Regions from separate parts of the Cobetia sp. UIB-001 genome, predicted to be linked through region 1. Evidence: predicted binding sites of a transcription regulator. Region 1 holds the regulator's gene; each other region holds the start of a gene.
What was found. Region 1 encodes sigma-54, which starts transcription at its own class of promoters, with help from an activator protein. Its sites were predicted from a motif close to TGGCACNNNNNTTGCTNT; they were not measured.
Positions count from the first base shown of each region.

Region 2: the regulator sigma-54 is predicted to act here: its motif matches at 1,550-1,567, upstream of HA399_RS07195 (dimethylamine monooxygenase subunit DmmA family protein).
Region 3: the regulator sigma-54 is predicted to act here: its motif matches at 868-885, upstream of glnA (glutamate--ammonia ligase).
Region 4: the regulator sigma-54 is predicted to act here: its motif matches at 776-793, upstream of glnL (nitrogen regulation protein NR(II)).

Region 1 is NZ_CP058244.1:819,957-822,161, forward strand. It holds gene HA399_RS03450 (RNA polymerase factor sigma-54) at 452-1,900, opposite strand; gene lptB (LPS export ABC transporter ATP-binding protein) at 2,134-2,205, opposite strand, start outside.
Region 2 is NZ_CP058244.1:1,699,795-1,701,999, reverse strand. It holds gene HA399_RS07200 (PDR/VanB family oxidoreductase) at 1-794, opposite strand, end outside; gene HA399_RS07195 (dimethylamine monooxygenase subunit DmmA family protein) at 779-1,465, opposite strand; gene HA399_RS07190 (FMN-binding glutamate synthase family protein) at 2,138-2,205, opposite strand, start outside.
Region 3 is NZ_CP058244.1:4,066,623-4,068,827, reverse strand. It holds gene typA (translational GTPase TypA) at 1-377, opposite strand, end outside; gene glnA (glutamate--ammonia ligase) at 1,020-2,205, shown strand, end outside.
Region 4 is NZ_CP058244.1:4,063,637-4,065,841, reverse strand. It holds gene HA399_RS16855 (DUF4124 domain-containing protein) at 1-550, shown strand, start outside; gene glnL (nitrogen regulation protein NR(II)) at 813-1,907, shown strand; gene ntrC (nitrogen regulation protein NR(I)) at 1,904-2,205, shown strand, end outside.

The sequences.
Region 1 (2,205 bases):
AGTGCTTGTCTTCAACTCAGTGAGGGGTAACGGAGTGGACTTCAAGGGCACGTCTGGTGGGTGGTGCGTGAAAGACGCGCAAGAAGGCGGGTTTTCGTCGCCAATCCCTGCATGTACGTCGCCTTTCAGGCGCTTCGATTGCGTGGGACAAGCGGCGTTCCGGGAGGTTCTTCGGGTGTCATCCAGGTGCAATACGCGCAAAAGTGACTTTAAAAACATGCGATTGACGGTAAATGACGCTGCCGGAACGGCGGTTTTTTGCCGTCATTCTGCGCGCTGTCATGGGCCATGACGGGCAATTGACGAGCGGTTGACGGGATGACAGAGCGCGCGACAGGCGTACCGCTACTCGCGAAGTCAGAGGCTGATGAGCGGAAAATCCAACGCTTGAGGTTGGTGGCGGCTGCCATTGTGGAGGTGAAAGCAGGGCATGGCAGCCGCAGGTGACGCGTCAGGCCAGACGCTTGCGCTCGCTTGAGGACGGAATGCCCATCGCTTCGCGGTACTTGGCCACGGTACGACGTGCGACCTCGATGCCATCGCTGGCAAGCAGATCGACCAGGCGCGAGTCAGAGAGAGGCTTGCGGGCCGGCTCTTCCGCGATCAGCTTGCGGATGCGGGCACGAATGGCGGTGCTTGAGTGGGCGTCGCCACTGCCGCTGCCACCGACCTGGCTCGAGAAGAAGAACTTGAGCTCGAAGACGCCGCGCGGGGTGTGGATGTACTTCTGGGTCGTGACCCGCGAGATGGTCGATTCGTGCATCTCGACCACTTCGGCGATGTTGGCCAGAATCAACGGCTTCATCCCTTCCTCGCCTTGCTCGAGGAAGTCGATCTGACGCGCCATGATCTCGCGGCCGACCTTGAGCAGGGTGTCATTGCGCGATGACAGGCTCTTCATCAGCCAGCGCGCTTCCTGCAGGTTGTCCTTGAGGAAGGTGTTGTCGGCGGACTTGTCGGCACGCTTGATCAGCGCGGCGTATTCCGGCTGGATGCGCAGCTTGGGCAGCGCTTCCGGGTTGAGCTCGACCTGCCAGCCATGGCGGGTATGGCGCACCAGCAGATCAGGGATCACGTAATCGCTGGCGGGCTCGCCCCAGGCGGATGCCGGACGCGGATCGAGCGCGCGTACCAGGCGGATGACGTGATCCAGCTCGTCATCGTCAAGGCTCAGGCGGCGCTTGAGCAGCTTGCGGTCATCGTTGCCCAGTGCCTCGAGGAATTGACGTACCAGGCGGCGCGCCTGCGCCAGCAGCGGCAGATCATCCGGCAACAGTGCCAGTTGCAGCAGCAGGCATTCGCGCAGATCACGGGCGAAGACGCCGGTCGGGTCGAACTGTTGCAGACGCAGCAATACCTGCTCGAGCTCGGAGGCCTTGAGGCCGGGCAGGCCCTGGCCGCGCAGGCCATCGACCAGCTCGTCGAGTGACAGGCTCAGATAGCCGGCACCGTCGACGGCATCGATCAGGCTCTCCGCCATCTGGCGTTCACGGCCATCGAGGTCGGTCATCGCCAGCTGCCAGCGCAGGTGGTCCTGCAGGCTCTCGACGCTGGTATTGCGATCGAAGTCCGGCCCTTCTTCACTCCCGCTGCCACTGCCGGAGCTGGTCAGGCTACCGGCGTGGTCCTGGTAGAGGTCCGACCAGTCACTGTCGAGGGGGTATTCCTCGGGAATCTCGCTCGAGGAGTCGGCAGTGGAGATCTCGCTCGAATCCTGTGTCTCGACGACATCCAGCGACTCGTAGTCCTCGTCGAGCTCCAACATGGGGTTGGACTCGAGGGCTTGCTGAATCTCCTGACGCAGGTCGAGCGTCGACAGCTGCAGCAGCTGGATCGCTTGCTGGAGCTGCGGCGTCATGGTCAGCGAGGTGCCGAGGCGGAGTTGCAGGGTGGGTTTCATGGAGTCAGTCAATTCACGGCAAAGGAACGTGCTTACTACGCTATACCGTGACTCGGGGCACTGACAAGTGGTTGCCGTGAATATTCAAGCAACTTGCATGCCATGTTTCCACCAAGGTGGTATGGACGTCATGCATGCGTCTGATGTCAGACATGAAAAAGCCGCTACGCGATAAAATCACGCAGCGGCTTTCGAAGCTTTTACCTCGCGAGGACTCAGCGCAGGCGCTGACCCTAGAGCGTGAACTCGTGGCCCAGGTAGACGTCGCGCACCTGCTGGTTGGCCAGGATGGAGTCCGCATCACC
Region 2 (2,205 bases), 880 kb from region 1:
CCACGACACAGGCTCGTCACCTCGACACCGCTGCGCTCCAGCGCTTCCAGCATCGACTCCTGGGCGCCGACCGCCACTTCCACGCCGCTTGTACGTGCCACGGCTGTGAAGGGAGTTCCCGGTTCCGGGGCGGCAAAGACCTCATGGTGGATGCGCGCGAGACTCCAGTGCAGCTCGCGCGCCGCGTCCTTCACGGCATCGATCATGGCCTGCGGGCCGCAGAGATAGACGTGCGTGCCGGCGGGCTGACGCGCCAGCAAGGCCTTCAGATTCGGGCGTTCGAGGCGATGCTGAGTGATGTTGCCACTCGCCAGATAGGGCGCGGCCTCCGGGAAGCGGGCGACGTCGAGGTCCTGGCTGCGCAGGTGCAGCTCCCAGCTGGCGCCACGCCGCTCAAGCTCCGGCAGGTAGGAGAGAAACGGCGTGATGCCGATGCCGCCTGCCAGCATCAGGTGGTGGCGCGCCTGCCAGTGCGGCAGAAACAGGTTGGCCGGCGGGCTGAGTTCCAGCTCGTCACCGACCTGCACGCGGGAATGGATGGCTTCGGAGCCACCACGCGAGACCGGCTGACGACGCACAGCGATGCAGTAATGCGAGGGATCATCCGGCGGACTGATCAATGAGTAGGCGTTGCGACACACCCGCCCCTCTCCCGGGATGCCCAGCACCACATGACTGCCCGGCGAGAACGGCGTGAAGGGGGAAGCCTCATCGGCAGGCACCAGAGTGAGACGGCGCACGCTGCTGCTGAGCTGATCGACCGCGGCGACCCGCGCCTTCATGAAGCGAGACATGGTGCCACCTCCTCCTGTGGGGGAATCTCTCCCGGGGCTTCCGCATCGATTCGCACGCCCATGTAGGCGCCGAGACGCTTGGAAAAATGATCACGCACTTCCAGCATCAAACCGCAGCCATCACAGGCTGCCGGCGAGTGGATGACATGCTCACTGACCTGCTGACAGTGCACGCAGAACACATGCCGCCCCAGGGCAGCGACCGGCAACATCAGCATGTCATCCAGCAGCAGCCCCTGCTGCTGAGCCAGATTGGCGACCTGCCACACGAAATGCTCACTGCCGATGATGACCAGACACCCCGCGACACCGATCTCGCTGATGGCGCCGACCAGTGCGTCGCAGGCCTTCGGGCGGTCATCGACGTCGTACCAGCGATGCAGACGGGCGTTGTCGGCGGGGCCCGTGGGCAACGCCTCTGTTGCCGGGGCGGATTGCACGGCGCCTCCCACCTCGCGGCTGCCGAGCTGATCGAGCAGCGTACTGATCAGCTGACAATGCATCTGCAGCTGCTGACGGGCGTTGCCCGCCGCCTCACCAGTGCCTGGCAGGCTCTCGGGAGACTGGCACGCCACCAGATAGCGTTGGGCATCGGGCAGCGCCTCGATGCGTGGATAGTGTTGCCGACTTCGAATCCCGGCAGTGACAGAGGATGATTGCGGGCTTTTCATGACACGACCCTGCTCTGAGAAATTGTCCTTGTTGTAATGCCGCCGTCTTGACGATGACGTGCATCCGACTACCACTCCATTTCTTGAGCATATTTCGTGCCATTGACGGCAAAATCATTACCCCACATACCCGACAAAATCGCCTGAAAACCCCGCTTCATATATGAACAATCAATCGAGACATTCGCGCACCAAAACAGAACACTTAGCTCAGGAGAAACGGCTTGTATTCACCATTATTGACCTGATTCAATCTCACCCCACAAGCCAACCTCTACGCCTGACATCTTTCTCATGAAATAACCACAAGATCCTGAAAGAATGGAAAAATTCTGCCTTGTGAAAATCACGACCTTTCAATCATAACGACACTACGGGCTTCTCCATCATCAGCATTCTGACGCGCTTTCTCTTGCATGATATTGGCCGGATTCCTTGACTGGACTCAGCACAAAACAAAGCGCCTCACCGAAGAGGTGAGGCGCTCTAATGACTCGATGTAATCAGGTCAAATCTTTCTACATCAACCGGAGCAGAGTTCTTGTCATTGCGACAGCTTTCCTGGACAACATTGCGGCGAACTTGCTGACAAAATTCTCTGCATCTTTGCCATGACAATCATGCGCAATGGCAGCCATGCACAATGGCACACGCACAACAAAGATCGTGCCATCAGTAACCGCCCTGGCCCGGCACCCAGTTGGTGCCCGCCAGCGGCACCCGGGCCATGGCCGCGGCTT
Region 3 (2,205 bases), 930 kb from region 1:
ACGACGATCGGCTTCAGGCCCTGGGCGAATGCCTTCTGGGTCACGAAGCGAGTCTGCGGCATCGGGCCATCGACGGCATCGACCAGCAGCAGCACGGAATCGACCATGGACATCACGCGCTCGACTTCGCCACCGAAGTCAGCGTGCCCAGGGGTATCCACGATGTTGATGTGGTAGTCGTTCCACTGGATCGCGGTGTTCTTCGCGAGAATGGTGATGCCGCGCTCTTTTTCCTGGTCGTTGGAATCCATGATGCGTTCCTGACCCTCGGCCTTGCGGTCCAGGGTGCCAGACTGACTCAGGAGCTTGTCGACCAGGGTAGTTTTACCGTGGTCAACGTGGGCGATGATGGCTATGTTGCGAAGTTTCTCGATCACGACGGGAACCTGTGCGGAAAATGGGCGCTCGCGTACCGGGCGCTTGTGATTTGGGGCGCATTATAGGGGGCATGGCATGCCTCCTGCCAGCATCGTGCATTCACGAGGCGAGTCAGCGAGTGCCTTCAATTGGCCTGAAGTGCCCAAATGGTTGTCTCTCAAGTCTTTTCCGCGCCCTTGTCGCGGATGAAAAAAACTTGTGAGTCGAGGCAAACATGAGGATGAAAGGAAGAAATGACCGCAATGTGATGCTGACGTGATCATCGGGTGTGAGCGGAAAAATTCCCGGGATTCAGCACTTTGCACCAATGTGGAGCAATGGCGTTTTTTGGTGCACTCAAATGATGAATCTGCACTGCGCGGCAAGAATTTTTGCACCTTGTCGGCCCATCTTTGGTCGGGTTTTCGTGCTGCATGCATGAAGATGGTGATGTTTTTTTTCAGCATATTCATGAGCTTACTGAAATGAGCGATGCGGCGTGCGCCATTCTGGCACGCTCGCTGCATTGTTAGAGCATCCTGTCTGATGGCTGGCATAACGACGCCGACCATGAGAGAAAAGGCTTACAAAATAGAGCAATAACCCCAGACAACGCTGACACCAACTGTAACCAGAGCCGCCGGCTCCATCGGAGAATTACCATGGCTGAGAAGACACTTGCCCTGATTGAAGAACACGAAGTCAAGTGGGTTGATCTGCGCTTCACCGACACCAAGGGCAAGGAGCAGCACGTCTCCATCCCGGCGCGTACAGTGGATGAGGAATTCTTCGAGAACGGCCAGATGTTCGATGGTTCCTCCATCGAAGGTTGGAAGGGCATCAACGAATCCGACATGATCCTGATGCCGGACGACGGCACTGCCTTCCTCGACCCGTTCACCGAAGACACCACCCTGGTGCTGCGTTGCGACGTCATCGAGCCGGCCACCATGCAGGGCTATGAGCGCGATCCGCGTTCCGTCGCCAAGCGTGCCGAGGAATTCCTGAAGTCCACCGGTCTGGGCGACACCGCCTTCTTCGGTCCGGAGCCGGAATTCTTCATCTTCGACGAAGTGCACTGGAAGAACGAGATGAACGGTTCCATGTTCAAGATCTCTTCCGAAGAAGGTGCCTGGGCGACCGATTCCACGCCGGAAGGCGGCAACCTGGGTCACCGTCCGCGTCTGAAGGGCGGCTACTTCCCGGTCCCGCCGATCGACAGCTTCCACGATATCCGTGCTGCCATGTGCAACACCCTGGAAGCCATCGGTCAGGAAGTCGAAGTTCACCACCACGAAGTGGCGAACGCCGGCCAGAACGAGATCGGCGTCAAGTTCAACACCCTGGTCAAGAAGGCCGATGAGGTTCAGGAACTCAAGTACGTGATCCACAACGTGGCTCACGCCTACGGCAAGTCCGCGACCTTCATGCCCAAGCCGCTGGTCGGTGACAACGGTTCCGGCATGCACGTTCACCAGTCCTTCTGGAAGGATGGCGACAACCAGTTCGCCGGTGACGAGTACGCGGGTCTGTCCGAAATGGCCCTCTACTACATTGGCGGCATCATCAAGCACGCTCGTGCCCTGAACGCCTTCACCAATGCGTCCACCAACTCCTACAAGCGTCTGGTGCCGGGCTTCGAAGCGCCGGTCATGCTGGCCTACTCTGCCCGCAACCGTTCCGCTTCCATCCGTATCCCGTACACCGCCAGCCCGAAAGGCAAGCGTGTCGAGGCGCGTTTCCCGGATCCGACGGCCAACCCGTACCTGGCGTTCTCCGCGATGCTGATGGCCGGTATCGACGGTATCAAGAACAAGATCCACCCGGGCGACGCGATGGACAAGAACC
Region 4 (2,205 bases), 930 kb from region 1:
GGCCCAGGTCTATCGTCACGTCGATGCCAACGGCAACGTGGTCTTCAGTGATCAGCCTGCGGGCGGCAGCAAGGTGCAGCTGACGCCGCTCAGCGTGGTGCCGTCGACGGAATCCCTGCCGCCGCGGCGCAGCACGCCGTCGCGCGTGACTTCTTCCTCATCCAGCGAGAGCACCCGCACCCGGGCGCCTGCGGTGGATGTGGCCTTCCGTGGCTATACCACCTTCACCATCCAGAGCCCGTCCAACGAGGAGACGCTGCAGACCGGGCAGGCGGGCAATCTGGCGGTGCGCCTGGGGATCGAGCCCAAGCTGCGCCCGGAAGACAAGGTGCGCGTGACCGTGGACGGTGCGCCGTCTCAATCCGCCATGCACAGCACCGTCTTCATGGTGCCGGCGCTGGAGCGTGGCAAGCATGTCATCCAGGCGGAGCTACTGGATTCCACCGGCCGCGTGCGCCAGACCAGTGAGCCGAAGGTGGTCTATGTGCAGCGCGCCAGCGTCAATCTGCCTCGCAACCCCAACAATCCTGCCAATGCTGGCGGTGGCTAGCAGCGTCTGGGCGGCCTTTTGCTTCGTGCGTTTCTCCTTCGCTGACAGGCCGCCTTCGGGCGGCTTTTTCGTGTCCGGGCCAGTCGATTTCGGGCCGCCTGGCGGTGAAGTGAAGCAACGCGGATTCGAGCGCGATTTTTCGCCTGCACCATTTTGGTGCCAATATGAGGGGCCAGAAATGGTTGCACAGCATCGGACGCCGTGTTCTCGGTGCCTGCACCAGACTGGCGCGGTTATTGCAGAACAGGGAGACGTACTGCAGATGGCGAACAAACCCATGCATCAACGACTGCTCGAACACCTGAACACTGCCGTGGTGGTGCTGGACTCACAGCTGCAGATGGTCTGGATGAATCCCGCCGCGGAGACGCTGCTGGCGGTGAGTCTGGTGCGTGTGAAGGGCAGTACGCCCGACAACATGACCGGGCTGGATGACACCCTGATCAATGTGCTGCGCAAGGCGCTGGAGGAACAGCACCCCTACACCCAGCGTGAGGCCGAGATCATCAACGCGGCCAATGAAGCGCTGACGGTGGATTTCACCGCGACGCCCATCAGCGCCAATGAACTGCTGGTCGAGATAGAACCGCGTGACCGCCTGATGCAGATCTCGCGCGAAGAAGCGCTGATCGCCCGCCAGGAGGCGGTCAAGGTGCTGACGCGTGGTCTGGCGCATGAGGTCAAGAATCCACTCGGCGGCATTCGTGGCGCCGCCCAGCTGCTCGAACGTGACCTGCCCGAACCGCAGATGGTGGAGTTCACGCGCATCATCATCGAGGAGGTGGACCGCCTGCGTGATCTGGTCGATCGCATGCTCGGGCCGAACCGGCCACCGCTGCAGGCGCCGGTCAATGTGCATGCGGTGACCGAGCGGGTGCGGGCCTTGCTGCAGGCGGAAGGCAGCGCCATCACCTTGAGCGCCGACTACGACCCGAGCCTGCCGGAGGTGATCGGCGACGAAGGTCAGTTGATCCAGGCGGTGCTCAACATCGCGCGCAATGCCACCCAGGCCCTCAATGAGCAGCCACAGCCCGATTCACCGCAGCCTGACGCCGCTCCCTACGAGATCACGCTGCGGACCCGCGCTCGCCGGCAGTTCACGCTGGGCCATGAGCGCCACCGGCTGGTCTGCGAGCTGGCGATCATCGACAACGGCCCCGGCATACCGGAGAGCCTGCGCGAGACGCTGTTCTACCCGATGGTCTCGGGGCGCGCCGAAGGCTCAGGGCTCGGGCTGTCGATCGCCCAGGGCATCCTGCACCAGCATCAGGGGCTGATCGAGTGTGACTCGCGCCCCGGCCATACCGAATTCCGTTTACTCATTCCGCTAGCCGGCACTTCTGGAGATCACACATGAGCGAGACTGCCCGCGTCTGTATCGTCGATGACGACCGTGCCATTCGCTGGGTGCTGGAGCGCGCTCTGGCACAACCCGACCTCGAGGTGGAAACCTTCGAGCGTGCCGATCAGGCCGAAGCCAGCATCATGCGTCAGTGCCCGGATGTCCTGATCACCGATATCCGCATGCCCGGAACCGATGGTTTGGACCTGATGGCGCGCGTGCGCGAGAAGTACCCGGACCTGCCCGTCATCGTGATGACGGCGCATTCCGACCTCGACAGCGCCGTGGCCTCCTATCAGGGCGGCGCCTTCGA